3 regions of the Bacillus sp. FSL K6-0138 genome follow, and region 2 is predicted to be linked to each of the others. Evidence: riboswitches for the same ligand, from Rfam matches in the RefSeq annotation. Region 2 holds a riboswitch; each other region holds the start of a gene.
The links. Region 2 has a riboswitch for S-adenosylmethionine ahead of MHB78_RS06785 (MetQ/NlpA family ABC transporter substrate-binding protein). Riboswitches for the same ligand answer to the same signal wherever they lie in the genome.
Positions count from the first base shown of each region.

Region 1: another riboswitch for S-adenosylmethionine. It lies ahead of MHB78_RS23370 (5-methyltetrahydropteroyltriglutamate--homocysteine S-methyltransferase); the one in region 2 lies ahead of MHB78_RS06785 (MetQ/NlpA family ABC transporter substrate-binding protein).
Region 3: another riboswitch for S-adenosylmethionine. It lies ahead of mtnK (S-methyl-5-thioribose kinase); the one in region 2 lies ahead of MHB78_RS06785 (MetQ/NlpA family ABC transporter substrate-binding protein).

Region 1 is NZ_CP150286.1:4,458,083-4,468,178, forward strand. It holds gene MHB78_RS23335 (DUF3298 and DUF4163 domain-containing protein) at 1-554, opposite strand, end outside; gene MHB78_RS23340 (class II aldolase/adducin family protein) at 699-1,346, opposite strand; gene MHB78_RS23345 (1-phosphofructokinase family hexose kinase) at 1,333-2,280, opposite strand; gene MHB78_RS23350 (PTS transporter subunit IIC) at 2,294-3,643, opposite strand; gene MHB78_RS23355 (PTS sugar transporter subunit IIB) at 3,659-3,934, opposite strand; gene MHB78_RS23360 (PTS sugar transporter subunit IIA) at 3,940-4,407, opposite strand; gene MHB78_RS23365 (BglG family transcription antiterminator) at 4,400-6,454, opposite strand; SAM riboswitch class I at 6,669-6,780, shown strand; gene MHB78_RS23370 (5-methyltetrahydropteroyltriglutamate--homocysteine S-methyltransferase) at 6,852-7,982, shown strand; one part of gene MHB78_RS23375 (IS3 family transposase) at 8,059-8,957, opposite strand; one part of gene MHB78_RS23375 (IS3 family transposase) at 8,957-9,614, opposite strand; gene MHB78_RS23380 (glycosyltransferase family 39 protein) at 9,788-10,096, shown strand, end outside.
Region 2 is NZ_CP150286.1:1,216,242-1,226,337, reverse strand. It holds gene MHB78_RS06800 (DUF4257 domain-containing protein) at 1-92, opposite strand, end outside; gene MHB78_RS06795 (MFS transporter) at 309-1,478, opposite strand; gene MHB78_RS06790 (hypothetical protein) at 1,635-2,075, opposite strand; gene MHB78_RS06785 (MetQ/NlpA family ABC transporter substrate-binding protein) at 2,400-3,221, opposite strand; SAM riboswitch class I at 3,277-3,382, opposite strand; gene MHB78_RS06780 (hypothetical protein) at 3,487-4,167, shown strand; gene MHB78_RS06775 (ABC transporter permease) at 4,196-5,527, opposite strand; gene MHB78_RS06770 (ABC transporter ATP-binding protein) at 5,517-6,215, opposite strand; gene MHB78_RS06765 (permease) at 6,239-7,213, opposite strand; gene MHB78_RS06760 (ABC transporter ATP-binding protein) at 7,207-8,085, opposite strand; gene MHB78_RS06755 (GntR family transcriptional regulator) at 8,078-8,470, opposite strand; gene MHB78_RS06750 (hypothetical protein) at 8,518-8,658, opposite strand; gene MHB78_RS06745 (YtzC family protein) at 8,773-9,051, opposite strand; gene MHB78_RS06740 (TIGR01212 family radical SAM protein) at 9,206-10,096, shown strand, end outside.
Region 3 is NZ_CP150286.1:3,100,804-3,110,899, forward strand. It holds gene MHB78_RS16450 (pyridoxal phosphate-dependent aminotransferase) at 1-939, opposite strand, end outside; gene MHB78_RS16455 (carbon-nitrogen family hydrolase) at 1,034-1,813, shown strand; SAM riboswitch class I at 1,895-2,036, shown strand; gene mtnK (S-methyl-5-thioribose kinase) at 2,108-3,307, shown strand; gene mtnA (S-methyl-5-thioribose-1-phosphate isomerase) at 3,309-4,379, shown strand; gene MHB78_RS16470 (hypothetical protein) at 4,390-4,503, opposite strand; gene MHB78_RS16475 (methylated-DNA--[protein]-cysteine S-methyltransferase) at 4,592-5,089, opposite strand; gene MHB78_RS16480 (PAS domain-containing sensor histidine kinase) at 5,094-7,304, opposite strand; gene MHB78_RS16485 (acyltransferase family protein) at 7,574-8,590, shown strand; gene MHB78_RS16490 (hypothetical protein) at 8,627-8,803, opposite strand; gene MHB78_RS16495 (hypothetical protein) at 8,811-8,963, opposite strand; gene MHB78_RS16500 (penicillin-binding transpeptidase domain-containing protein) at 9,064-10,096, opposite strand, start outside.

The DNA of each region.
Region 1 (10,096 bases), 1.4 Mb from region 2:
ATGTCTTTTTTCTTCACATCCGGGAAGAACGTGTCCTGATGCTTTTGAATGTATTTGTAAATGTATGTTCTCGTTTTATCGATTTTTGATTTTTTGTTTAATACGTCTGTCAGATAGACGCGTTTTTTTGATTTTAAATCGTAGTTGAACGAGCGGACGGCTGTATTGCCGTGCGCCCCGCCGGAGTACACGTAGTTTTTCGTCAGGATGCTGATCTTTTCGCCCGTCAGATATTTGACGTCAAAAGACGTTTGGTATGCCGTTTGATACCCGTGCTGTTGGCCGTCCTTTTTGTTTTTCAGATAGTCTTTGTAGGATTGTTCGATATAGTTTTTAAAGTCTTTGTTGATTTTGTTTTGCAAAGATCTGCTGCCGACGTTTTTAACCTGCGGGTACTTCAATTCCTTCACGTTTTTGTATGTATGGGTCGTCACCACCGGTTTTTTCCCATTCACAGCTTGAGCCGAAGGAATCGCCGCTCCGCTGTACACCAACAGCATTAATAGCCCTGAGAGCATGATCGCCGTTGCTTTGAAAAACGGTTTTTTGTTCATCATATGGCCTCCTTTTTCGTTTCATTGTTATATTACCCATTTTCAAAACGGGTACACATGTAAGACTGACAGCCCCGTGAAAAAGTTTTCATTTCAATAAAAAAATTCGGTCTCATTCAAAAATGAAACCGAATTCGCAAATGGTTATTCCTTCAGGTTGTAACTGAATTGTTCATCCCTCATCTTCCTTATATTTAAAGCGTCAAACACAAGCGCTGTCGCGGCGGCGTAGGCGTTGTATTCGATCCGTTCGAGCATGTCGTACGCCTTATGGAGCGTTTGATCAAGTACGAGAATGCCGTGTTTATTCAGCAGCATCGCTTGGGGCAGAGGCTGTTCTAGTCTTGTGTGAACCTCGTTCCGGACCGTTTCCGCCAGTTCCTTTGAGGTGGCGGGGGCAAACGGGAGCGCCGGAATGCTGCCGAGCTTTTGCGTGGCTTCCGTAATGTTTGGCAGATCCATGCCTAAAGAGGCGAATACGAGCGATTCTTTAGGGTGGGCATGCAGGACGCAGCCGATGTCCTTTCTTTCTCTGTAGCAGGCCATATGCATATTGATTTCCCTTGTGATGCCGCCTTCGCCCTCAATTTTTTGTTCGTTCATATCGACCACAAGGATTTCAAACGGCTTGAGGTCGCAAAACTTCTGCTGGGACATTAACGTCGGGGTCATGATAACATGCCGGTCATTCATCCTGACACTGACATTGCCGCCGGCAGCGTTTGTTTCAAAGCGGCTGAACATGAGCTTGACGACTTTGCATAGATCCTCGCGTTCTTTACGGTATAACATGGTGAGCCTCCCCCAATTCCGTTATAGTAATTTGCGAAAAAAAGCTCTCAGCTTCCTGGATATCAAAATCGGTGCAATTGTGCTTTGTTACTTTTGAAGCGGAACAGGCTGCAGCATAACGCAGACTGTCGTGAAAATCCGCTTTTTTTGCCAACTGGGAGATGAACGCCCCTACAAATACGTCGCCGGCGCCTGTGTCATTTTGTTCGCGAACGGCCGGAACGGAGACGTGGTACATCCGGCCGCCGCGGGTTGCATAGCAGCCGTCCTTTCCAAGCGATATGACGACATAACCGATTTTTTCGCCGAGGCGCGACAACATCTCCAATAATGGCATCTCTTTCCCGTAAAACAGTTCGCCGGCCTCATGCTGATTAGGTTTAATAAAATCGACCTTCATCTCCACCGCCGCAGCAAGCGCACTGCCCGACAGGTCGCACGCGATAAAACAGCTTTTCTTCTTCAAAATCGACAGAATCTCTTCAAGCTTTGCGCACGTATAGCCTGGGGGCATTGAACCGGCAATTACGGCATAATCCCGTGATGTGACATGCCGGTCGAGAAAGCGGATCAGCCTTTGGTGATTGCCCTCAGATACGCGAAAGCCGCACCCTGTTATCATCAAACTTCCTTCATCCGCCTCATCGATAAATATCATGCATTCTCTCGTTGATGCCCGCTCTTCAACAAACAGATGATGACGGACTTTTTTCTCTGCGAGAATCGCTTCCATTAATTTGCGGTTTTCTGAACCGATAAAGCCAAGCGCCAGGTTTTCAACGCCGAATTTGGTCAGCGCGTGTGAGACATGCAGCCCTTTCCCGCCTAAGTCAAATTCGCTTTCTGTCACCCGGTTCGTTTTTTTCTTGGTTAAACGGCCGGTTATCCTCATCAGCCTGTCGATGGCCGGGTTCAGCGTGATCGTATAGATCAAACCGATCGCCTCCTTAAACGGTTTCTTCCTTTTCCAGCTCCTTCGTCCGCTTCTTCATCATGCGGCAGTATATGACAAGGAAGCCAAGCCAGACCGCGGCGGGAATGAGCCAGATGATATGCTCGCCCGCTTTTGCAAAAATAAAGCGGAATACGGGATATTCCAGCGTGCTCCAAGAAAGCATCTGGCCGCTCTCGATATTGACCGCATTCGTATCCTTGGCCAGCTGCGTGATTGTCGGTGCAAACGAGGTCGCAATGTACAGGAATACAGGCGTTGAGATGATCCCTAAGAGCAGCATCCTCAGCAGGTTGCCCCCTGTAATAATCAGCGCCGGCACTGCAAAAGAGATATTGATGATGCCTGCGAACGGCAAAATAGCATTTCCGGGCAAAATAACGGCGTAAATCAATGTCACAGGAACCATCAGAATCATCGCGACCCACGCTTCGCTGCTTCCCGCCAAAATCGGCCAATCGAGACCGATGAACAGACGGCGGTTCTTAAATTTGTTTTTCATAAACTCTGAAATGGCGTCCGACAAAGGGGAAAGCGCTTGCATGAACAGCTTGGCAACCATCGGAAACAGCGTTAACGCGGCAGCGGCCTGGATGGCAAGCATCAGCATGTCAGGCACGGAATAGCCCCCCGCCATCCCCAATAGGAGGCCGATGATGAAGCCCATAACGTGATTTTCGGCAAATACGCCCATTTTTTCTTTTAATGTATCTGCGTCGACATGTTTATCGAATAGCGGTATTTTGCTGATGATCCAGTTAAACGGAAGCAAAAAGACGGCAAACAGCATCATGCTGTGAGAAACGGTGACACCTGGTATTCCGGTGATCTTCTCGATCTGTTTTTGGTTGACGTCGGCGAGGATCAGCTCGATCACCATTTGAACGGCGGCGACCACAAAGGCGGCATATACATTGCCGGTGACCCCTATGACGAGTACAGCCGTTAAAATCTTTCCCCACACATTCCACAAATCAACGTTCAACGTCTTCGTTTTATCGAAAAATAGCATGACGGCGTTAATGAGCATTTGCAGCGGAAACATCAGAAATGCAAGCGGCCATGCCCATGCCAGTGTGGCAAGCGATGTCCAGCCCCCGTCGATCGTATTGAGCTGGATGCCCGTTCTTTTGACGAGAGCTTGAGCGGCAGGCGTCAGCGCATCCAGCATAAACCCGATGACGATGTTCATCCCAACAAATGCAACTCCGAGTATGACCGCCGCATTGACGGCATCCTTCCATTTCATTCTTGAAGCGATTCCGACGAGAAACATGAGAAGCGGCACAAATACGGCTGCGCCGAGATCCAATACATACTGAATGATGCCTTGCAACAGCTCCATCCGTATCACCCCCGCTTATGTTAATAATTCAATCAGCCTTTCCGTTTCTTCCTGAAGCCCCATGCCCGTCAAAAAAGCGATTCCGTTTAATGTCGGAATGGAATATTCTTTTTTTGCTTTCGTAATCGCGATATACACATCGCTTGAAGCGATGTATTGTTCCAGTGATTTAATATCGACCGCTTCAACGCTGGCGCGGATGCCGTTCTGGTCCAGTATTTTTTTCACTTTTGACGCCACTGTCTGGCTTGTTGCCACTCCCGATCCGCATGCTACGATCACTTTTTTCATGCCTATCACTCCCGTACGGTATGTTTTAAAAAGGTGAACAGTTGTTTTTTCTCATTAAGCTCGTTCAGCCGTCTGACAAACTGCGCATCATCGAATTTCTCCATAAGGGTCTGCAGGATTTCAACCTGTTTTTCAGGGTCTGTCACCCCCAATACGAAAAAGCAATCAATATCCACCTGCCTGTCTTCCGTTCCCATATGAATGAACGGCAATTTGCGGCCGTTTTTCACGACGGCGATGAACGCCTGTTTGACATGCTCGCGATCCGTATGGGGCAGGCCGATGTTGCAGTCTTCAAGCGCCAGGCCCGTCGGGTACTTTCGTTCCCTCTCAATGATTGCATCTGTAAACGTGTCTTCTACATAGCCTAATTCCTTTAAAGCAAAGCCGATCGTTTCCAGCAATTCCGCCGGTGTTTGTGCATGAAGATCGGTGAATACGAGCTCTTCCTTAAACCAGTCTGCCTCACTCACCGCGTCCACCCCCTTTCTTTTTAAGGGTGCCGATGCACTCAAGCACTTCCCGCTTTGACCGCGCTTTCCATATCGTCTGAGCTGCTTTTTCATTCAAAAACAGATCGTTTAAGTGCAGCAGTGTAGGCACATGATGCTGGTCATCCTCAGGGGCCAACACGACGAGCGCCTTGGCCTGATTGCCGTCAGGCATGACAACCCTGTGGCGGCAGATCAGAATGCTGAAGTCTTCAAACATGACCCCGTCTTGCGGTTTTGCATGGGGGAGGTAGACGGAGGGCCCAATCATCATCCGGCAGCTTTCTCCTGCAAACGTGTCCGTTACCCGCCGCTTGTAGCGTTCATCGATTGCACGCCTTCCCATCATCGGCTTCATGGCCGTATCAAGCGCTTCTTCCCACGTCATGTCTGCTTCCGTAAAGCAGATGTGTTCCTCTGAAAACGGAAAAAGGCTTTTTGCATCGGTTCTTTCATCTGCAGCCGGCGGCGGTTGATTAAAAAACGAAACGATTTTTTCTCTTACAGCCGTGTAGTCTTTCTGATCGATATAATCCTTTAAATGAAACATTAATTCGAGCGCCTTCTTTTCGCTGTCCTGGTCGATATACATTTGGATCTCTTTTTTTAATAAAAAGCGGTCTTTCTCATTTAAAATCGGGTCGACCAAAAACGTTTTCTTCCCTGTATTTAAAGGCACGGTCGAAAAAATAAAATCGACTGTTTCTTCGTATTTCTTAAAATTTCGTTCGGCATATGCGCCGATAAACTGAAAATGGGGAAACATTCCTTTTAACGTTTCAAGCAGAAGCTTTGAGACAGATACCCCGTTGCGGCAGACGACCAAAGCTTTAAAGACAAAATCCTTCTCCGCTTTTGTTTGATTCATCCATGCCTGTACGATCATTGCGATATAAACAATCTCTTCCTGTGACAGCGGCACCCTGACGACTCTTTCGATCGGAAAAACAGACTTCGCAACGATCGAATAAATCGGCGAAAATTCGCGGATAAACTGATCCTTCAAGGGATTTTCGACATTCAGCCCCATCTTTGTTCTGTAAACGGCCGGGCGCAGGTGCAAAAGGAGCCTGTTTTTCAGTTCCGCTTTGTTCACTAGGTCTGTTGCAAGCTGACCTTCAAGCAGATCGAGAAATTCGTTGACGGCATCGACAAGGCCACTGCTGCCCGAAATATCGAGGGCGGATTCGAGCCGGTTTGAGGAAAGCACCTGCAGAGACAAATACAATTGATCTTTTTCGCTTAAATCGGGTATGTCCCAAAAGATGTTTTTCAGGCACTTATATTCCCTTGTATTGATGACATCCGACTCTTCGATCTCCAGCGTCCATTCATGCTTGCACGCCTTGATGCGCCTGATGAGCAAGAAGAGCACGATCGGCAAATCTTCAATCTGCTCATCAGTCAGCGATATCGAAAGCTTTTCTTCGGCTTTCATCAAGCGCTTTCTTAAAAAGAACAGCTCCTTTTGATCGACGAGTCCTTTTCTCTCTAATAGTGCCGCCCCGGCGTCATGCATCAGCAGTTTTTTTGTCTCGATCACAAGCCGCTTTCGGATATGATATTCAGAACCTATCAGCTGATACCCGCCTTTCCTGGAGTACGTCAAATCGATAGATTCATTTTTTAAAGATTCCTTGATCGTTTTGATGTCATGCAGCATCGTATTTTTGCTGACAGCTGCGAAATCGGCCAATTCCTTTAAAGAATCAGAGGCCGGATTTGCGCCGAGTTTAATGATGACCAGGCTTGTTCTGCATTCGGGCGGGATGTAATCAAGTTCAATAAACGCCGGCTTTTTCAGCATGTTATACAGGTAAGCCCTCGTTCTTTCGGTTATCACAATGGAGCCGTCTTCTCGGGCGATTTGGATCAAATCTAATTTTTGTTTTCCGATATGGTCATTCAACTCTCGGATATGGCTGCAAATCGCGCTTTTCTTTTGGCTGATCTCTTTTTCTATCCAATCAACCGAAGAAGAGCGATTCATCACCAAATGAAGGACGACGTCTTTTAATTTGCTCTTCATCTTTCCCCCCCTTTAATAATCCCGTCCTTAGTTTTATTATATTTTTTTATCGCCCGGAAATATGGAGATTGAACACAATTGAGAAAACGCTTTCAAATGAGAGTTGTGATGAACCGTGTTCATCTTGAAATGGGAAAACCATATCAAAACCCATTGACATTTTCGCAAAAAGTATTAATATTAAAATTATTATAAAAATCGCATAAAAAGGTTTTCCTTATCAAGAGTGGTGGAGGGACTGGCCCTGTGAAGCCCGGCAACCGCTGTCTTTTTGACAGAATGGTGCTAATTCCTTAAGAGCACGGCTGTGCTCTTGAAGATAAGGAGGAGATTGTCTGCCAAGCTCTTCCTTATCGGGAAGAGCTTTTTTATGTTAATAAAGAAAGAGGGATGAAGCATGACACAATCAACCGATGTACTGCAGCAAACGCCAGGAAGAAAAATAGGACCGTTCAGGGCGGACCAGGTGGGCAGCCTGCTCAGGTCTGAGCCTGTTAAAAAAGCGCGCCTGCAAAAAGCAAACGGGGAAATTACCGCGGAACAATTGCGTGAAGTTGAAAACGAAGAGATCAAACGCATTGTCGAAAAACAAAAAGAAATCGGCCTGAAAGCCGTAACAGACGGCGAATTCCGCCGCTCATGGTGGCATTTCGATTTTCTCGAAGGTCTTGACGGTGTTGAAGGCTATGTAGCGGACAAAGGTATTCAATTTCACAATGTCGTAACGAAACCGCGCGGCATAAAAGTAACCGACAAAGTCGACTTTACAAACCATCCGATGCTGGAAGATTATAAGTTTCTTCATAGTATTGCGGGAACGCATACGCCGAAAATGACGATCCCGAGCCCGAATATGCTGTTTTTCAGAGGAAAGCTGGAAGAAAGCCCGTACGAGGATCTGGATGAATTCCACCACGATGTGGCGCAGGCTTACAAAAAAGCGATCCGCGCGTTCTACGATGCCGGCTGCCGCTATTTGCAGCTTGATGACACTGCCTGGTCCGTATTTTTCTCAGAAAAGGGACATGAGCAAATCAAGGCGTTCGGCCGCCAGCCTGATGAGCTGCGCCAGTCCTTCGCCAATACGATCAACGAAGCAATCGAAGGACGTCCGGATGATTTGACTGTCACAATGCATATTTGCCGCGGAAACTTCCAGTCAACATGGGTGGCAGAAGGCGGATACGACGCCGCTGCTGAAACGATTTTCGACGGACTGAACCTTGACGGGCTCTTCCTTGAATTCGATGATGAGCGCTCCGGCGGATTTGAACCGCTTCGCTTCGTGAAACGGAAAGACCTGCAAATCGTCCTCGGCTTAATTACATCTAAATTCGGAGAGCTTGAAAACCCGGATGATATTAAGCGGCGCATTGAAGAGGCGTCCCGATATGTCGACCTGAACCAGCTGTGCTTAAGCCCGCAGTGCGGCTTTGCTTCAACGGAAGAAGGCAACCTGCTGACCGAAGAACAGCAGTGGGAAAAACTGCGCCACGTGATCGAAATTGCCGAAGACGTTTGGAAATAAATAAGGACATGTTTCAAGCCATACCTGATATTGATCTGCACCCTGTCAAGTAGACAGTGGAAATAACTAAAACACACTAGACGGCTTTAGCCCTGTATTCCACTGGGCTGAGGCCGTTTAGTTTTTCTTGTAGACGATCGTGGTTGTAAAAGTGGATATATTCATCAATTGCGCTTTGAAGTGCCTCAAATGTCTCGTACGAATTCCGTCTGTATTTCTCGCATTTTAATTTCCCCCAAAACGACTCAATGGGGCCGTTATCAATACAGCGGCCGACGCGGGACATACTCTGTGTCATATTTGCGTTTTCAATCATCCTTCTAAACTGGTGGGACGTGTATTGAAAACCTCTGTCGCTGTGAAGGAGAGGACGTGCGTTTGGGGCTGCCTCAAGCGCTTGGTTCAAGGTTTTAAACACAAGGGCGTTATTATTGGATTTCCCCAGCACATAAGACACGACCATTCCCTCATGAAGATCTAAAATGGCACTGAGGTACGCTTTCCGATGGCCGTATTTTAGCTCTGTCACATCAGTCACCCATTTTTGATTTGGTTTGTCCGCTTTAAACTCTCGATTCAGGATATTTTCGGACACATGTTGAGGCGTCGCTTTGCCGTAACGTTTTTTCTTCCGCCGAATGACACACTCCAGCTTGGCAATTTTCATCAGCCGATAGATGCGCTTATGATTGAGGCGCTCTTTAAAGCGGCGGTTCATGTTTAAGGTCATTCTGCGGTATCCGTAGATACCGCCAATTTGTTCGTGAAGTAGCGCCATTTTGGCGATAATCTTTTCATTCTGTTTTTCTCTCGCTGAAGGTACTCGGCTCCTCCATTTGTAATACCCCTGGCGCGAAACTTCGGCAATCTCACATAACATTTGGACAGAAAAGCCTTCTTTTCGATTCAGCTCTAAAATGGCGAGATATCGATCTTCGTACCGAACCTGACTTAGAACCGCCTCCTTTTGATCTCTTCCAACTTTTTTAAGAACGCATTCTCTGCGCGCAAACGCTCATTTTCCTGTTCCAGCCGTTTGTTTTCCCGTTGAATTTTTTCTTCAGGTGTCAGTTCTTCTTCGGTTTTGCGTTTCCCTCGGTTGTCTTTTAAGGCCTCTTCTCCGCCTTCTTGATACTTTTTCACCCATTGATACACCTGTTGGTAGGAGACTTGATGAATCTCCATTGATCTGGCGTAGTCCTTTCCATGAGCTAGACAATCCTTCGCAATCTCAATCCGTTCTTCCAATGAAACGTTCTTCCGTTTGGTCATCAAACGATTCCTTCCTCTCCCGCTGTCTTTTAACGTTTTATGACCATTATAAAGCTCAACCCACTTCATGAGTACGGATTTACTGGAAATCTTATATTTTCTCGAGATTTCTCTTTGAGAGTAGCGTCCGGATAAGAAGTCTTTCACGGCATTGTATTTTAATTCTGCGGGATAGAACTTATGGCGCTTTGAACGTTCCAAACTCTCCACACCCGCCATATCATGCGATGTTCTCCATTCACGAATCGTTTCGGCATGAATGCCATATTTTTCTGCGATCTCCTTCACCGAATTATTGCCCTGATCACATTCTGATAGAATATTCAATTTTTCTTCTTTTGAAAACCATTTTCCAGCCATGAAAAAACTCCCCCAAGGCAAACAGATTTTTTTATTTCATCTGTCTACCTTTAGGGGAGCATATCATATCAGGTATGGCTTTTTTTATGTCTTCTTTTAAAAATCCTTCTTGATTTGTTCATAGTTTGATCATATTTGGCTTCTATAATGCTTGTTAGTGAGGTGATCGAATCATGATAAAGAAAAGGAAAATTGATATATTCCTAGTTCTCATTCTCTTATTATCCGCAGCGCTCAACCTGTACGGCATCTGGAACAGCGATACAGACAACGCCTACTACACGGCAGCCGTTACGAGCATGACGCAAAGCTTTCACAACTTCTTTTACGCTTCTTTTGATCCGGGAGGTTTTGTAACCGTCGATAAACCGCCGGTCGCACTATGGGTACAGACCCTTTTCGCGCTTGTGTTCGGCGTGCACGGCTGGAGCGTCGTGCTTCCCGAGGGAATCGCGGAAGTCATTTCCGTAGCACTGCTCTAC
Region 2 (10,096 bases):
TTCTCGAGCCGTCCTCTTTTTTTAATGTGCCCGAGAACCCCCATAATCCCTCCAATCAAACAAGCAACCAAAACTTGATGCAGCATCTTCATCACCTTCCTAAAGCCCTTAGATTCGTCAAGCGACTTCAGGCCATCGAGCAGCCCCCCTAGAACCCTTTGCGATGATATTCGATACTACTACAGAAAATGTGTTCTGTCTCTGAGGAAAAAAAAGCTTGTTTCTTCCATTATATGTGAAGAACTAGGTAATAATCTTGATTCCTTCGATTCATTTTCACATAATTACAATTACCTATTTTTTCTATATCAAACAGAGAGCTGCTTTTCCTTTCGGCCATATAAATATGCTGTTCCTATGCTGATCATCAGCAAAACGAGCAGAACAGCCAATAATGCCTGCATGCTGAAAAAATCAACGATCATTCCGCCGAACAGCGGCCCGATCATTCTTCCTCCTGTCGCCATGCTGTTGACGAAGCCTTGGTAAAACCCTTCTTTCCCCCGCGGTGCGAGGCGGTTTGCGATCGTCGGAACAGCCGGCCAGACGAGCATTTCCCCGAGCGTCAGCACGATCATCGCGCCGAGGAAAACCCGGAAAGATTCAGCGGCAAACAGCATGCCGTAAGCAAACATAAAAATGATGAATCCGCTCACGATTTGTTTTTTTAGCGAACTGGCGAATCTGTGGACAAACATTCCGGTAAGCGGCTGACCCAGGACGATGAGCGCACCGTTGACCGTCCATAGCAGACTGTACTGCCCGAGCGATATGCCGAGATCCTGCGTATGTGAAGCGATCGTTGAAGACCATTGGGAATAAGCGACCCAGCCGAGAAGATAGCCCGTACATACGAGCATGAGGGCTGAAAATCTTGATTTTCCGCTTGCGCCGGCAGCATGATCTACAACGGATGACTGTACTGCACGTTCTGTGCGGATATGTCTGAATCCAAAACATGCAATCGCGAAAAAAACGGCATAAAGCATCGCATTCGCAAAAAAGACGTAAGCGAATGAAAATGATGCAACGACTCCCCCAAGCGCGGAACCGACAGCGACCCCGGCATTTTGCGCTACATACACGGCATTAAAAGCCTTTCTGCCGCCTTCGGGCCAAACCGCTCCGGCCATTGCGTAGCATGCCGGAAACACAACACCCGACCCGAATCCGACAGCTGTCAACAAGAGGATATAAGCCGTCCAGCCATGAAAAAACACGAGGGCGGAAAGGCTGACAAACGTGATCACGATTCCGATAATGACGGATTTGAAACCGCCGATTTTATCAAACAAATAACCGCCGCATAAATTTCCGATGACATTGGCTCCGGAGTTGAGCATCAATACAAATCCGGCTGCGGTTAACGATTTCCCTAAATGGTCGTGAATATAGATAGTGTTCAAAGGCCACAAAAAAGAAGACCCCGTTACATTGATAAACATCCCGATGATCAGCATCCATAACGTACGCGGCACTGTGTTTTCCTTCTTTCTGATTTTCGTTCCTTCTAGATTCTATTCGTTTTGGCCATTTTTTTCAATGGAGGGAATTCGGTTTTCCTTCATAAAAAAACCCCTTTTTAGAAAGGGTATTTTTTATAATATTCAGAAAAATACTTTAATCTCCGCTGCTTAGATGGGGCGGGGTTTGTATTCAGGGTCCGGGCCATCGTGGATTTTTATCCTGTCCGGCTCAGCACCGCTCCCGTCCCGCGGATGTTTTACAGTTCCTGGCTGTTCGAATGCCGGCGGACGTTCAGCCCCGTTTCTTACGTCCATTGGCGAACCCGGCTCCCCCATAAAACAGCCGGTTTTTTTGTCATGTTTCTTATTTTGAAATTCCGCAAACACCCCGTTTTGAAACTGACCGGCGTAAGGCTTTTCCCCGCGATTCGGCTGAAAGAATGCCGCAAATCCAGCCGTTTTTGCGGACTGAATATCAAAATACTGTTCTTCAGCAGAACCGATTTTAATCGTCCGGCTGCCGCTTTCTGTTCCGTTTGCACATGAAATGATGAGCGTAATCACTCCTGCCACCCCAAGCGCGCCTGTTAAGGCCGAAAATTTTATCACGTCAAACGCCTCCTATCATAAAAAAGCGGAAAAAGTTCGCAGATTCGGGAGAACCGGTCCATATTGAATCGATCATAATAATCGGAATTTCAGCTTTCCTTTTTTCTATCGGCGATTTCGCACTTCGTTTTATATGCAATCTGTTTTTCGGCGGTTCTCCCGCTCCCCTGGAAAACGTCGTCCTATGGAACAGAAAGCGAAGAACGAAAAAAAGCCGGCAAGATGCCGGCTCCCTGAGGCTGTCCGATGACATGTATGTCTTGAGATTAGAAACCGGCACAGCGGCATCTACGTTGCCGTTAGAAGCTGTATGTTCGCATGCCGCTATTCGGTCATCCATTTCGGCTTTCCGAATCCGGCGAATTCTTTGTCGATCGTTTTTTCGAAAGCCTCCGATTTGACCGCTTCTTTTAAATCTTTGGCGAATGGTTTATCTTTGTTTTTTCCGTCGACAACGATTTGGTTGCGGTAGCGGTCAGGCATGTTTTCAAGCGCAAGGGCATCCTGCAACTTCATGCTGGCAGACAGGGCGAAATTGCCCGGTACGGCGGCGATGTCAAGATCTTCAACCGCCCTTGGCAGGTTGGCGGATTCGAGCTGCTTAAACGTCAGCTTTTTCGGATTGTCCGTGATATCGCGTTCAGAAGCTTTCAATGTATCGATGCCGTCCTTCAGCTTGATCAATCCTTGATCCTTAAGCGTTAAAAACGCCCTGGCAGCGTTAGCCGGATCATTCGGTATAGCTACTTGTGCCCCCGCCTTGACCTCTTTTAGCGATTTATACTTGGATGAGTACAGACCCATCGGTGCGGTCGGCACCGAAATCAGAGCGGCGAGATCTTTGTTGTTTTCCTTATTGTAAGCTTTCATAAAGACTTCATGCTGAAACAAATTGGCGTCAAGCTCGCCTTCCGTCAATGCCGTATTCGGCTGCACATAATCTGTAAATTGAACGACATCCACTTGATAGCCTTTTTTCTCAAGCTCAGGCTTAATCGCTTTTGTGACCATATCGTAATAAGGGCCTGCGGTTGCACCGATTTTAATCGCCTTGCTTCCGTTTGCCGCGCTGTTTCCGCATGCGGCAAGAAGGGCAAGTGTTCCCGCCAATGCAAGTGTTCCCCACAATTTTGTCCATTTCTTCATTCCAATCTCCTCCTCAACATAAAAAAACTCTTCCAGTCCGCCTGAAAGAGTCGATCACTTATCTTTCAGAATGCGTCTGACATTCTGCTGGATTTAGCACCTTGCTTATGCAGGTTGCTGAGATTTCACAGGGCCAGTCCCTCCATCTCTCTTCATAAGTTACATATTTGATTCCCTTCATTCTACGTATGAATATTGAGATTTGCAAGAACTTTTTCAACTTAATGAGTTAAAATATGAATACAAGAAGAAAGGAGACCCAAAAATGGAATTTTTCTATGCAATCGGATTTTTTTCCATCATTTTTTCGCTCGGCTATGCTGTTTTTCATTTGATCAGAAAAAAGTTCTTTTCGCCTGACAAACGATTCTCCAAAAAAATCTTTTATCCCTTTCTGATAGGCGGTTTTCTCCTTTGCGCTGCGACATCACCTTATACGGATCAGAAAACATACGCCGGGGAAAACGAAACGAAAGAACAGACGGCTCAAATCAAAGAATTGACGTCTGAGAAAACGTCTCTTTCAAACGAAATCAAATCATTAAAAGAGCGGATTCAAGAAACGAATGAAACATTGGCATCCGTAAAAACGGAGAACGAAACGTTAAAAAAAGAAAATGAGAACCTGCTCAAAGAAAAGGACAAGCTCGCGAAAGATAAGAAATCAGCAGAGAAAAAACTGGCAGGCGTCCAAAAGAACAGCGCAAAAACGAAGCAGGCCCAGGCAGATAAGCAAACAGAAGCTGCTTCAGCCGGGCAGAATAAAAGCTCAGGCTCTTCCAAAAAGACCGCAGAGCACAGTCAGGAGTGCAACATTAAGGGAAGCGTCAACAAAATTTATCATACGCCTAGAAGTACATACTATGACCGCACGAAAAACGTCGTCCAATGGTTTTGTTCTGAACAGGAAGCACAAGACGCGGGATACAGACCGCCAAAACGTTAAAAAAGCCGGCGCGCTGCCGGCTTTCTTTCTATAATTCTCTTCTTAACGCAGTCAGCACGTTCGTTCTCGTCGCTTTGACGGCCGGATTCAATCCTGACAGAATTGCAACCCCCATACTGATGACAGTCGCAATGATGACAAGGCTCACCGGAATATAGGAGAACGTGATGCTGAAATCCTGTGCGCTCCCTTCGCCTTGGGAAACCGATGACAAAATCACGGGGAGAAGCTTGTTCACCAGGAAGCTGACACCGTATGAGATGATAACGCCGAATACAGATCCGATGAAGCCGATATAGGCGCTTTCCATTAAAAACATTTTGCGGATGACGTTCGGACTCGCACCGATCGCTTTCATAATTCCGATCTCCTGGGTCCGCTCCGTGACGGCCATTGTCATCGTGTTGAAAATGCCGATCGCAGAAATCAATACGGCGATTACCCCGACGAAAATCAGTCCGATTTTAAAAGCCATAAAAAGCAGGTTGACGCTGTCCAGCTTTTTCGTGACAGAATCGACGAAGAAGCCTTTGTCTTCCATATCTTTCGTGAGCTGATCGACATGTTCAAAGTTGTCCGCATAGACTGTCAGTTCTTTTTCTATATCACCGCTGTCTTTATCCGCTTTCAGAAAATCGGTAATCCCTTTCTGCATGTCATTGCTGACATAGACGCTGGAATCGCTCACCCAATCGTAAGAAGGCTTTTCCATTACCCCGACAACCTTAAAGTCATACGTTTTTTCCTTGCTTTTTTCTCCTGTCTTTTCATCTACCTTCTCAATCTTTAATTCTATCGTCTTGCCGAGAATATCTTTTTCATATCCTTTAGGTTCTTTTATGTCATCTGGATTGTTTTCTTGCTGCTTTTGATATTCTTTCGCTTCTTTTTTCGTCCACAGCATCTTGCCGAAATGATAGCCGACGACGATTTCATTCGGCGATTTCGCCACGCGTCCGCGGTCCAGTTTGATGTTCGCTTTTTGCTCTGCCGCCATATCGGTAAGCATCAAATAACCGATTTGCTCATTGGTCCGATTGCCAAATTTGGCTTCTACAGGCGCCATCACTCTTGTACGTTCAATAACGGCTGCTACATCGCCGCGTTTCTCAAAGTCTTTTAAGTCTTTCTTTTGAACAGGCTTGTCGCCTTGCCCTTCTTTTCCTGCGACATCGATTTTCGTGACAATCTGATCTTTCATCAGCTGCTCGGTCATCGACTTTTGCAGCCCGAAGCCGACGGAGGCGAGCACGATTAAAAACGCGCAGGCCACCGTTGTCGCCAATATTGTCATAAACACCCTGAGGCGGTTTTTCTTCATGTTTCTTCTGATGAATTTCAGCTGGTCCTTAAACTTCAACGGTCTCTTCCCCTTTCTCCAACACCCCGTCAAATAAACGGAATTTCGTATCTGCGATCGACGCCACCTCGTCATCGTGGGTAATAATAATGAACGTGATGCCTCTTTCTCTGTTCAGCTGCTTGATGAATCCGAGGATTTCCTGCTCTGTTTCGGAATCAAGGCTTCCCGTCGGCTCGTCCGCCAAAATGATCGACGGGTTTAAAATCAGCGCCCGCGCGATGCTGACGCGCTGCTGCTGTCCTCCGGAAAGCTCGTTCGGATAATGGCCTGCATGGTTTTCAAGGCCGACGCGGCGCAGCATGTCATTCACCCTTTGCTTGCGCTCCGCCGGACGAACGCCTTTTAATGTAAGGGGCAGCTCGACGTTTTCAAACGTCGTCAGACTCGGAATCAGCTGAAAGCTTTGAAAGATAAAACCGAAATGTTCAAGGCGAAACTCCGCCCACTCTTTTTCGCTGAATCCCGTCACATCCGTACCGCCGATCATGATCTTTCCTTCTGTCGGCCCAATATAGCCGGAAATCAGGTTTAACAGCGTCGATTTCCCTGAACCGCTCCGCCCGACGATACAGGCGATTTCTCCTTTTTGGACGGTAAGCGAGACGTCCTTCAATACTTTGATTTCGTTTTCCCTTCCTTTTTTTCCGATTTTGAATGAGTGGTGAATATGTTCTATGGTAATCATTTTCTCTATCTCCTCTCCGCGGTTTACAGTCTCGTTTTTTTGAAAATCAAGAAGTAGCTGAGCAAAAATCCGACAACTGAGCCGATGATCATCCCTATGATGTAGCTTATAATGTTTTCTGAAGCGGCCAGGCCAAAACCGAAGATGCCGAATAAGATGACGAGAATCTGAATCGGTCTCTCCATCTGCCTCCATAAGAAAAAGTGTCCGTTTCTCTCAACCGGCTGTTTCAAAAAACAGAAATAGCCAATCACATAAAACAGAACGCCCATAATAAGCGGAATGAACATAACCAGCCTGTTTTCATCCAAAATGCCGAAATGATCGAGGTATATAATCGGTGTGATATAACCTAAAAAGTCCGAATCCATAAAAACACCGCTGTCAACTATTCCGAAAAAACGGAGAATAACCTGAATATTGGATATCGGAAGCCCGATGAGCAAATACGGCAGAATAGACGCCGAAAAAGCAACGACCAGCTGCCCCAATATGTTGCCTGTCATCGTCCCGGCCGCCATCACCAAAGAATAAACCATAAAACTGAAAAACATGGCGCCTATAAAAAGGACGTGAAAATTATGCACCTCCGGCTTCAGCACGGTGACCATCAAGTATGAGAGTAAGTACGATAATAATTGCGCTGACAAAAGAACAGATGCGCCAAACACAAACTTTGTCTGAAAAACCGTGACCCGCTTATAAGGAAGACTTAATGTGAAATCGAGCGTTCCTTTGCTCCGTTCAAAGCCCAACTGGCTGAGTGCAAGGATGACTCCCCCTATCCAAAACATCTGGACAAATGTTCCGGTTGGATATTCTATGACAAACTCGCACTGTAAATCTTTAAAGGCTTTTTGATCCTCCAGACACCCCTGATAAGATAAATAACCGTTCAATATTGTAAGCGGCTCGCTGAGCATAATGGCGGCAAAGACGATTAAAAAGAGCCATTGATGCTGCTTCCACTCTTTATAAAGCAATCCGCGGTCTACCATCTTCGCTTCCCTCCAAACTTCGCGATGAATACTTCCTCAAGGCTGACAGGAAGCTCGTTCCACACCTTAGGAGACAGGCTTTTGAGAAACTGCCTGCTTACATCGTCTCCTTTCGGAATGAGCACTGTATAAAACACGCCTGTATGGTCTAAAACAGGTATGTCTCTCTCCCTGATCTTTACATTGACGTCTTCTTCAAACGCCATTTGAATCTTGATGAAGTCTTCTTTCAGATCGTCAAGGTCCATGACGTTTGACAGCGTATTGTCTTCGAGAAAGCCGATCCGGTTGCACATCCGCTCTATATCTTCGAGCCTGTGGGATGTGATCAGAATGGTCGTATTGTGTTCGGCCACTTCATCGACCATCAGCTGAAGGACGTCATGCCTTGTGACCGCATCGATGCCGTCTGTCGGCTCATCAAGCAAAATGACGGCAGGGCGGATGGCAAATGACAAAATGAGCGACATTTGCTTTTTCAATCCTGTCGACAATTCCCGGTATTTTTTAGTTTCAGAAATCCCGTAGCGGTTCATTAATTCGTTTGCATATGTAACATCAAAGTCCGGATATATGCCGCGCAAAATCGCAACGAGCTGTTTGTAGCTGTATTTCTCAAAAAAAGGATTTTGCACCGGCATGTACATGATGTTTCGCTTTACCAACGGGTGATCCTTGATTTTAATGCTGTCGAATAAAATGTCTCCCTCGTCTGGAAGAAGAATCTGCTGGATAAGGCGAAGGAGCGTCGTTTTTCCCGAACCGTTTCTGCCGAGCAATCCGAATATTTCTCCTTCTTCGAGTTTTAAAGAAACGTCTTTGAGCACTTCTTTACCATCGATCGTTTTTGATACATGCTTTAACTCAATCATCTGCCGCGCCTCCTTTCACCTCTTCGCTGATTTCCGCGATCCATTCATATAGCTTCTGAATGTCGATTCCGGCGTAGTGTGCATCGATGATCAGCTGTTTTAACTGCTCTTTCATCATCGTGATCTTCCCTTCATCAAGCGTGACTTTCGCGTTTTCTGAAATGTATGTCCCTCTTCCACGCAACGTTTCGATAATCCCTTCGCGCTCAAGTTCTTTATAGGCTTTGCTTACCGTATTCGGATTTGCAATGATGATCGTCGCAAGCTCTCGGACAGAAGGAAGCTTATCTCCGGGTTTCATTATTCCTTTTAAACAAAGCTCTTTCATCTGCTGAATAATCTGCTCATAAATCGGAGTCGAGCTTCTCGGATCGATTTGGATCATCTATCTCCCTTCTTTCTCATTCAATCTCTTCAATTCATGGGGCCTCTTTAAATCTTCAGAAAAAACGCGCTCCCCATATTTTCCTGAAGCATAAAACCAAGCGTTGCAAGAACAAACAAGAAAGAGCAGGCGATGATAAACGCCAGTACAACCATTGGCTTCTGTGCTTTTTTATGTTTATCACTCATGAAAGAAAGCTCCTTTCAACTTGTGTATGAATTGTATTACTCGATGTAGTACACTTAATACAATAATTATACACAAATGATTTGTCAACAATTTTCCCAGAAAAAAAAGACCCTTTAAAAGGGCCTTTCATACGATCTCTCGAGGATCATATTATTTTGAAGGGCTTGCAGCTGAAGCCTTTTGCGGTAAATTTCCTCCCTTTGCTGTGGATTGGCAAACAGTGAGAGTTTATTTAAATCGTTGACTGCATTTTCAAGCATCAGCTGCGCATTGCTGTACTCTGTCTCATTGTAATGTTCCTGCTTGCTCGCAGTTTCAAATTGAGTCAAAGCATAATCGTAAGCATCATCGCTTCTTTGGATGTGTTCTCCGACGGATTGTCTTGTAGCCAAAGAAAACCCCTCCTTAATGGAAAAATTCCATCGCGTTTAGTTTTGCCCTATCCGCCCATGATCAATAAAGAAAATAATGGAGAAATGGATTTGTTCTCATCCGCATTATTTGCTACAATTTTAGGATGCCATCTACTACAAGGAGGAGCCTGATTTGCATCAGAACAACCCTTTTCCGTATACGAACAGCGAAAAACGATATCATACATGGAATTATCACTTAAGAAATCATTTCGGACACAAGGTCTTCAAGGTTGCCCTTGACGGCGGGTTTGACTGCCCGAATCGCGACGGCACGGTCGCACACGGGGGATGCACGTTTTGCAGTGCGGCCGGAAGCGGCGATTTTGCGGGAAATCGCGCAGACGATCTCATCACCCAATTTCATGAAATCCGGGACAGAATGCATGAAAAATGGAAAGACGGCAAATATATGGCCTATTTCCAGGCTTTTACGAATACGCACGCACCTGTCGACGTTCTCCGTGAAAAGTATGAAACCGTCCTCGGCCTTGACGGGGTTGTCGGACTCTCGATTGCGACGCGTCCTGACTGTCTGCCCGATGATGTCGTCGAATACCTTGCCGAGCTGAACGAACGGACATACCTTTGGGTGGAGCTCGGCCTGCAGACCGTTCATGAACGGACAGCCGCTTTAATTAATCGGGCCCATGATTACGAATGTTACGTCGAAGGCGTAAACAAGCTGAGAAAACACGGCATCAGGGTCTGTTCCCATATCATTAACGGCTTGCCGCTCGAGAACTACGATATGATGATGGAGACGGCAAAAGCCGTTGCCGATTTAGACGTACAGGGAATCAAAATCCACTTGCTTCACCTCTTAAAGGGAACACCGATGGTGAAGCAGTATGAGAAAGGCAAGCTGGCGTTTCTTTCCCAGGATGAGTATGTCAAGCTCGTCTGCGACCAGCTTGAAATTTTGCCGCCGGAAATGATCATCCACAGAATTACAGGCGACGGCCCCATCGAATTAATGGTCGGGCCGATGTGGAGCGTCAACAAATGGGAAGTGTTAAACGCC
Region 3 (10,096 bases), 1.9 Mb from region 2:
GATGCCGCGAACGGCTTCTATCCAGACGTTCCGCCTTTTTTCGTATCGTTCGTTTAGTTCCCTCACACAGCTCTGATCCGAAAGAAGCGCTGTGGCCGCGGCATCCTGAACCGCTTTAAAGAGGCTTACGTACATGTGATCCTGATAGAGGTTCAGCGCTTCGATCACAGAGGCGTTCCCGGCGGCAAATCCGACTCTCCATCCAGCCATATTGTACGTTTTGGAAAGCGTATAAATTTCGATCCCGGCGTCTTTTGCCCCGTCGGTTTGAAGGAAGCTGACCGGCCTTTTTCCGTCATAGCCGATCGCCCCGTAGGCGAAATCGTGGACAACGCAAATTCCGTGCGCTTTGGCGAGCTTGACCGTTTCTGCAAAAAACGCCGGCGTCGCCTGGGCTCCTGTCGGATTGTTCGGGTAGTTCAAATACATCAGCTTCGCTTTTTCCTTCACGATTGCCGGAATTCGGCCGTAATCAGGCAAAAAACGGTTTTCTTCCAAAAGCGGCATCGTTTCCATCTTCGCTTTCGCGAGCTCAACGCCTGACCAATAATCCGGATATCCCGGATCGGGAACAAGCACCGTGTCCCCCGGATTCAGCAGGCATTGCGGCAGCTCGACAAGCCCGGCTTTTCCCCCGAACAATACAGCGATTTCTTTTTCAGGATCGAGGGTAACGCCGTATTCCTTTTTGTAAAATTCGGCTGCCGCCTCTTTTAGTGAACGGCTGCCACGAAACGACGAATATTTGTGATTTTCGGGATTTCGGACCGCTTTCGTCATGGCATCTACAATGTGAGCCGGTGTCGGCTGATCCGGATTTCCCTGGCCGAGATTGATTACATCGCACCCGGCCGCAATTTTTTCATTCACCTTTTTAACCAAAGAAGCAAAAAACTGCTCCGGAAGCTGCTTCAATACATCAGAAAACTCAAATTTCATTTTTTTCACCCGCTTTGAAAAATTCTTGAAATGATAGTCCATCATCATATATTGTTAAAAGTAAAATGTAAAGTAAAAAATGAGGTGGCTCAAATTGAAATGGACGATCTCCTGCCTGCAATTCAATATATCGTACGGAAATCCTTCCGAAAATTTCAAAAAAGCGAGCCGGCTGATCGAAGCTGAAAGCCGGCGCTCGGACATCGTAATCCTTCCCGAGCTTTGGACGACGGGATATGATTTAAAACGTCTCGACGAAATCGGAGACGATGAAGGAGAGCAGACGAAAAAGTGGCTTCAGCAAACGGCAAAAGCGAACGATGTCCACATCGTGTGCGGCTCTGTCGCGGTTAAGAAAAAAAGCGGCGTGTACAATACGATGTACATCGCGGACAAACACGGACAACTCGTCAAAGAATACAGCAAAGCACACCTTTTTCAGCTCATGGATGAACATCTTTATTTATCTTCCGGATCAGCTGACGGCAGTTTTGAGCTTGAAGGCGTAAAAGCAGCGGGATTCATCTGCTATGACATCCGCTTTCCGGAATGGATCAGGAAGCACACCTCAAAAGGAGCCGGCATCATCTTTGTCTCAGCTGAATGGCCGCTGGCCCGCCTCGATCATTGGCGCGCTCTTTTGGCGGCGAGAGCGATCGAAAACCAGTGCTTTGTCGCAGCCTGCAATCGCTCCGGAAAAGACCCGGCAAACGAATTTGCGGGCCACAGCATGATCATCGACCCGCTCGGACACGTACTCTCAGAAGCCGGACGTGAAGACACGGTGATCAGAGCGGAAATTGATCTTGATGACATTGCAAAAACGAGGGGGCACATTCCGGTTTTCGAAGACATCCGCAAAGATTTATATTAAAAAGTATTGACAAAGAAACCGCGATGCTGGTAACATTTTCAGCAACTGACCGACTGAAATTTTAAAATTTTATATCGATTTCTCTTATCGAGAGTTGGGTGAAGGACTGGCCTAATGACCCCAACAGCAACCGACCGTAATACCATTGTGAAATGGGGCGCAAGTTTTGCGCCGCTAGGGCACGGTGCTAATTCCATCAGATTTGCATTCTGAGAGATAAGAGAGGCAGACACGACGATAAAGCCTCTTTCTCTCACTGAGAAAGAGGCTTTTTATTTTTTGGAGGGAACGAATATGACCGTAACGAAAACCGCTGTATACGAAACATTGACAGAAAGCTCCGCTGCTGCTCTTGCCGTCCGCCTCGGACTGTTTTCAAGCAAAAGCACCTTGACGTGCCGGGAAATCGGGGACGGAAACCTGAATCTTGTCTTCCATGTGTACGATAAAGAGCAGAACAAAGGGCTGATCATCAAACAGGCCGTGCCATATGCAAAGGTCGTCGGCGAAAGCTGGCCGCTGTCGCTCGACAGGGCAAGGATTGAAAGCAGCGCGCTGATCAGGCAGGCTGAACACGCCCCGCATCTTGTGCCGCAGGTTTATTATTCGGACACGGAGCTTGCCGTAACCGTGCTTGAAGACCTTTCAAGCTTGAAAATTGCAAGAAAAGGTCTGATCGAAGGCAAAAACTACCCGAATCTGTCGCGGGATATCGGAGAATTTCTCGGAAAAACCTTGTTTTATTCCTCCGATTATGCGCTCGATCCAGAAGTCAAAAAACGGCTTGCCAAGCAATTTGAAAATCCGGATTTATGCGATATCACGGAAAGCCTCGTGTTCACAGATCCTTTCTTGGATCATGAGACAAACGATTTTGAAGAGGAGCTTCGCGATGATGCGGAAAAGATATGGGCGGATGATGCGCTGAGGCTCGAAGCGGCGGCATTAAAAAAACGTTTCATCACCTCTCATGAAACGCTTATTCACGGTGACTTGCACACGGGCAGCATCTTCGCCGGAGATGCGGAAACAAAGGTAATCGATCCCGAATTTGCCTGTTTCGGGCCGATCGGTTTTGACATCGGACAGTTTATCGCCAACCTCTTGCTAAATGCGCTCGCCCGTGAAGAAGCGGAACGCCGCCCTTTATTCGCCCATGTGGAAACCGTATGGGAGACGTTCAGCAGAACGTTCAGCGAGGCGTGGGAAAAAGACGCCCTCTTCTCATACCGGAATGCGCCGGAATACCTTGAAGACACGCTGAAAAAAGCGTTTGAAGACGCAGCCGGCTTTGCCGGATGCGAAATGATCCGCCGGACGATCGGTCTGGCTCATGTGGCTGATCTTGAAACGATCGTTCCATTCAGCAGGCGGATCAGCCAAAAAAGGCTCGCCTTGAAAATCGGTTCAGCATTAATCAAAAAACGCAAAGAATACCGCACGCCGAAGGACTTGATCAATGCGTTTTTAGAACAAGCTTTTAGGAGTGAATGACATGTCAGAGCAATTCGCTGTGCCCCGCTCTGTGGAGTGGGAAGATACATCAGTCAAAATCTTAAATCAGCAAAAGCTGCCGGAAAAGACGGAATATCTTCATTTAACTACAAAGGAAGACATTTATGATGCGATCAAAACCTTGAAAGTCCGCGGCGCGCCTGCGATCGGAATCACTGCGGCTTTCGGTCTGGCTCTCTCTGCCCAAAGCATCGAAACAGAGGATGTATCCGAATTCCTTCGAGAAGTCAAAAACATAAAAGACAACTTGAACGAGGCAAGGCCGACGGCCGTCAATTTGTCATGGGCGCTCAAGCGGCTTGTGAAAAGCGCGGAAGGAGCGAAATCGGTCAATGAAGCAAAAACCGACCTCGTTCATGAGGCGATTCAGATCCAGATTGAAGATGAAGAAACGTGCCGTCAAATCGGACAAAATGCACTTCAGCTGTTTAAATCGGGCGATAACATCATGACGATCTGCAATGCGGGTTCGATCGCGACAAGCAGATACGGAACAGCGCTTTCCCCATTTTATCTGGCGAAAACAAAAGATCTCGATCTCCACATTTACGCATGCGAAACCCGTCCCGTTTTGCAGGGTGCACGCCTGACGGCATGGGAGCTGATGCAGGGCGGAATAGACGTCACGCTCATTACCGACAGCATGGCTGCCCACACGATGAAAGAAAAAAACATTTCGGCGGTCATCGTCGGAGCCGACAGGATCGCCAAAAACGGAGACACGGCAAACAAAATCGGGACGTACGGTTTGGCGATCTTAGCCAAAGCGTTTCAAATTCCGTTTTTCGTCGCCGCTCCTCTGTCAACCTTCGATCCATCGATATCAACCGGCGACGACATTCCGATTGAAGAACGCGATCCCGATGAAGTCAGACAAATCGCCGGTGCGCAAATCGCTCCGAAAGAGGTGCCCGTATTCAATCCGGCGTTTGATGTCACGCCCCATCATCTTATTTCCGGGATCATCACGGAAAAGGGGATCATCACCGACAGATTCGAAGAGGAAATCGACGCGCTGTTTTCTTCGGCTAAAACCGCTAAAGTCCTTTGATCAGGCTGCTTTAGCGGTTTTTTATCGATTGAATAATATCGTCTTTTTGTTCTTTCGTAAGGACATGCAGTTTGACGAACAATTCAGCGTACACTGCAACTTTTTGCGGGCGGATGAGTTTCATCTATTCGTCCTCCTTTTCACCGCGGCCAACATTTTTAGCTTAATAAAATGATATGTCGCAAGCGAAAAAAAGAAACGGCATGCGCCGATTATTTTCCTTTATACGGAATATTTTCGATCTCAAGCAAAATCGCTTTTTTGTCTGTTTCATTGCCGGCATAGCCGGTCAGCGTGTTGTTTTTTCCGATCACGCGGTGGCAGGGAATGAAAATCGGCAGCGCGTTCTTTTTATTCGCCTGGCCGATTGCGCGGACCGCTTTCGGATGGCCGATTGCCTCGGCAATGTCGGAATAGCTCCGCGATTCCCCGTAAGGAATGGAAAGCAGCGCTTCCCACACTTTTTTCTGGAAAACCGTCCCCTCTTGATGCATCGGAAGGGTGAACGCTTTCCGCTTTCCTCTGAAGTATTCCGTCAGCTGGCGTTTTGCAAGCTGCAATAACGCCGTTTCCTGATGTGCAAGATCAGGATCTTCCGCTTTCATGCTGTCCAATTCTTCTTTTTCAAAAATCAAGTGTGTAATATGTTCGTTTTGCTCGACAATGTATGCCTCTCCAAAAGGCGAGCTGACCTCGCTGTAAAAGCCCATAACGCTATAAAACCTCCTCTTCATGCTGCTGCCGGATCGGGAGGGTCAGGTGAAATGTCGTGCCTTTCCCTTCTTCGCTCTCGACCTCAATTTTTCCATTGTGTTCTTCGATTATTTTATAGCTGACCATAAGCCCAAGTCCAGTCCCCCGTTCTTTTGTCGTATAAAAAGGCTCCCCGAGCCGCTTCAATTTATCCTCCGTCATCCCGATCCCTTCATCTGTGAGCGACACGACGATATGGTCTCCGTCTTTCGGCCTGATTGACACGTAGACATTGCCGCCGTCAGGCATGACTTCGATTGCATTTTTCAAAATGTTGATGAATACCTGCTTGAGCTGATTCGGCTCGCAATAGATGAGGGGGATTTGGCCATTAGTGTCAAGGTGCATCTGAACGTTGTCCAGGTTTGCCTGTGCATGCAGAAGATCCATCGTGTCCTGCATGATTTTCACAATATCCTTTTTTTCGTACATGATCGCCTGCGGCTTTGCGAGAATCAGAAACTCGGTAATAATCGATTCAATCCGTTTTAATTCAGATGTGATCACATTGAAGTATAGGGAGTGTTCCTCTTGAATGCTTCCTTCTAACAGCTGGATAAATCCTTTTAAAGCGGTCATCGGGTTGCGGATTTCATGGGCGATTCCCGCCGCAAGCTCCCCGACGACATGAAGCGTGTCAGATTTGCGGAGCCGTTCTTCCAGCTCCTTTCGTTCCGTCACATCCCTGAGCATCGCCAGATTCATATTTTGGATGATATTTCGCTTAAATGAAAATTCTAAGATCCGGTTTTGGTCGGTTAACAGAAATGGAATGTCATTGTCCATTTCCTCCAAAGAAATGGCTTTTGCCGGAGAGGCTGCATTTTCTATTTGATATCCGGAGATGGCGTCAAGAAGATTTGCAGTTTTTAGCCGTTCAAGAGGAATGCTGAGAATGTTTCCGGCTTGCGGATTCGCATCGATAATGTCGTATCGGTTGTCGAAAAGAACGATCCCGTCCATTGATCCGTTGAAGACTTTCCTGAATTTCAGCTCGCTTTCCCGCAGCTCTTTTTCCATCCGCTTCCGGTCGCTCACATTTCGCAAAATCATTAAGCCCTGGCTGCCGAACATGATGCGCTTCGACGTGAACTCAAGTTCTTTATATTGCCCGTTCGCCATGCGGAACAGCAGCTCTGCCCTGATTTCCCCTTTTTCATCATATTGCTCTTGAATGAAAAGATACCGCTCATCGGATTTATCGATAAAATCTTTGATCCTTTTATGTAAAAGCTCTTCCATCGGCAGTTCGAAAATTTTGCAGGCCGACTGATTAGCCTTTACGATCCGGCCGTTATTGTTCAAAATAATGATCGCATCCATCGCATTTTCGAACACTTCCCGAAACCGCTCTTCGCTTTTAAACAGCTGTTTTTCCATCGACCGTTTTTCGGTGATGTCCCTCATGATCGACATATAAAAACCGTTTAAAATATTCGATGTAATCGTCAGCTCAAACAGCCTGTCTTTCCCGGACCTCAGCCGCACGGGCAGTTCGCCTTTAGCCTTTCCCTTCCTGAACAAAGCGCTCAAAATTTTGTCGAGCTTTCCGGCGTTTTCTGCGGAAACGAACTGCGAAAGTCTCAATTTGGACAGCTCGTCTTTTTCGATTTCGAAGCTTTGGCAAAACGATTGGTTGGCATCGATAAAACGGCCCTGATTGTCAAAGATCACGATGCCTTCAACAGCCCTGTGAAACAAATCCTTAAACAGCTTTTCATTGATCGTGCGTTCGCGCTCCAATATTTTTTTTGATGAAATATCCCTCATTACGACAAAAAAGCAATCATCCCTTATTCCTTTGTTCGCCGTAAACTCAATATATTTGACTGAGCCGTTATCCAACCTGATCGCGGCTTCTTTTTTCGTATATCCCCGCTTCAAAAACCGCTCGACGTTTTGCTCTAATTCTTCAGGCGGAACAGCGTGCAAAAAATCGAGCGCCGAACGGTTCAGCACGTTCTTTTTCTGGCTTTGCAAGATTTTGCAGGCGGCATCATTCGCCTGAACAATGTTCATTCGTTGATCCAAAATAAAAATAGCGTCCAGCGTTCCGTTGAACAGCAGTTCATACTGATACAAATCCGCCTTTAGCTTTTCGTTTTCCCGCTTCAGTTTTTTCAGCTGGTTTTGCAGATATAAAGATTCGTTCAAATCAAGAGTATCCGCCATTTGTTACACTCCTTCTTCAAAACCTATCCTCCAATAATTCTACAAACCGTCTGATCTTCCTTCATTTGTTTCAAACTTTTACAAGATTTCCACCCATTTTACAGAACAATGACGCTATAATCGTTCATTACGATTCCGTTACACCTCCCTAACAATGGGCCTTCATTCATAGGAAAAGACATGGTTTTTATTTTAAAATGATAAACGAAGCATCATTCAACAGAAACAAGCGCCTGACTGCTGCAAACTTATAAAAAAAGGGTGATGTTATGACGAATTCACGTGACAGCTATTTTGACAACGCCAAATTTCTGTTAATTTTTCTTGTCGTGTTCGGCCACATCATCCGGTCATATATCAATGACAATGATGTGCTGCTTCATATATACAAATTCATCTACACGTTTCATATGCCGGCTTTTATTCTCATATCAGGCTATTTTGCAAAAGGATTCAACCGTCCCGGATATGTGAAAAAAATCGCTGTGAAGCTGATCGTTCCCTACTTGATTTTCCAGGGGATATATACGGTGTTTTATTCGTTTATAGATGATCAAAGCCTGACTGCCTTCAATCCGTTTGAACCGCAGTGGTCGCTTTGGTTTCTGCTCAGCTTGTTTTTTTGGAACCTTTTTTTGTTTCCATTTACAAAACTGCCTGCAGCATGGTCGTTTGCCGCAAGCCTTGCGATCGCCGTTCTTGTCGGGTATATCGACGCCATCAGCGATACGCTCAGCCTTTCGAGGACATTCGTTTTCTTCCCGGTCTTTTTGGCGGGCTTTTATCTAAAAAAAGAACACTTCAAAAAGCTGAAAGGCTGGAAAGGAAAACAGGCGGCTCTAGCCGTATTGGCGGCAACGTTCGTTTTTTATTTCTTCGTAGATTTCGATTATTCGTGGTTGTTCGGTTCAAAGCCTTATTCTGAATTTGGAGACGTCGGAATGAAAAGCGCCCTGAATCGCGTCGCACTCCTTGTGCTGACGTTTGGCTCAACCTTCGGGTTTATGGCACTTGTGCCTGAAAGACGGTATTTCTTTACCCTTTGGGGAACAAGGACATTTTATGTGTATTTGCTGCACGGCTTTATTATTAAGTCATTCAGAAAAACCGGTGCGGAAGAATGGCTCGCCGACTATCAGAGCCTGACCGTGCTGATCATCGCAACCGCCGTCTTGACCTTCTTCCTGTCAAGCGGATTCGTTAAAACGGTGGCTCAGCCGTTTATCGAACTGAAAATGACGAATTTGCTGAGGTGGCTGAAAAAGCAGGCACGGTATAACGTGTAAATAAGAAAAAAGGACCAAATCGGATTTGGTCCTTTTTCAATCTTTCTGCTTATCCTTTTCATCTTTTTTCTTTTTCTTATTCTGTTCGATGATATCGATAAACTTAAAGGCGTTGACATCGCCGAGTTCGCCCGAAAATTCCTCCTGAAGCACTTTTTTGTTCATCGGCTTTTTATGATTTTGCATATCCTTGCTTTTTTGATTTTTCTCCACCGTTCCGTCAATCTCCCTGTTTTCCTTGTTTTGAATTGCGGTTTGCACCCCTGTCTCCGTTTTCCGCATCAAACTGTGTGATATATTGGTGATCATGCATGCTTTCAGCCGGCGTTTTATTGTTCAAAGCGGCTTCATTTCTGGCAACTTTTCGTTTCATACACGACATTCCTTTCGTTTTGTTTATCCATATCTTTTCCTGAAAAGAGCCGTCCACACATCCATTTTCCGGAAAGAAAAAAAGCACCGAAAAACGGTGCTTATTTAAACAATTGTTTCACTTTATTGACGACGTATGAGCTGCCTCCGCGGTTTGATACATCCTCAACCATCATCGTGACTAACAGGTCTTTCTTTTTGTAGTCATAGGCTGTGAACCAGCCGTTTTCCTTGCCTTTTTCGCCTTTTTTCTTTTTCAGTTCGGCGGTTCCCGTTTTGCCCGCGATCGAGAGACCCTTGACGACCGGCTTATAAGCGGAGCCGCGCGGATCATCTACAACGCCTTTCAGCCCTTTTGTAATGGCCGCTGCTTCGTCTGCGGTTACGAGGTTTTTGTGCCAGATTTCCTTCTCATCGCCGTCTTTTTTGATCAGGCGCGGTTTGATCAGGTTTCCGTCATTGATAAACGGCGTATAAGCGGCTGCCAAATGAATCGGGGACATCAGCATCTGTCCTTGGCCATATGCAGTATCGCCCAGCAGAATGTCTGAGTCGATCCCGTCGTTGGCGATCGAAGATGCCGTCGTCGGAAATTCGTATCCGAGCTTTTCTTCAAAGCCGAACGATTTCAGCCCTTCGACAAATTTGTCGCGTCCCGTATCAATAGCCGTCTGGGCAAAATAAATGTTGTCAGAGGTAATGAGCGCATTTTCCAAGTCGACATCGCTCAGCTGTTCTGAAACCCTTGCCACCTTATATCCGCCCCATGACGAATCTTTCTGCCATTCTTTGCCGACGATATGTTTCTTTTCATCCGCCTTGATCGCACCGTTGTTCAGCCCGATCGCGGCCGTGATCGGTTTGATCGTTGAACCGGGCGCATACGTTTTGTTGAATTTCGCAGTAAATGGCGCTGCACTGTCTTTGTTCAGCTTTTCCCATTCGCCTTTCTTCCAGCCGAACAAAAATCCGTTCGGGTCGTAGGATGGTGCGCTGACAAGTGCCAATGTTTCCCCTGTTTGCGGCTGGAGGGCCACTGCTGCGCCAGAATCGTTTTTCAATTGGCTGTAGATCTCCTGCTGCTTTTTAACGTCGATCGTCGTGTGGATGTCGGTTCCGTCCTTGGCTGCTTTT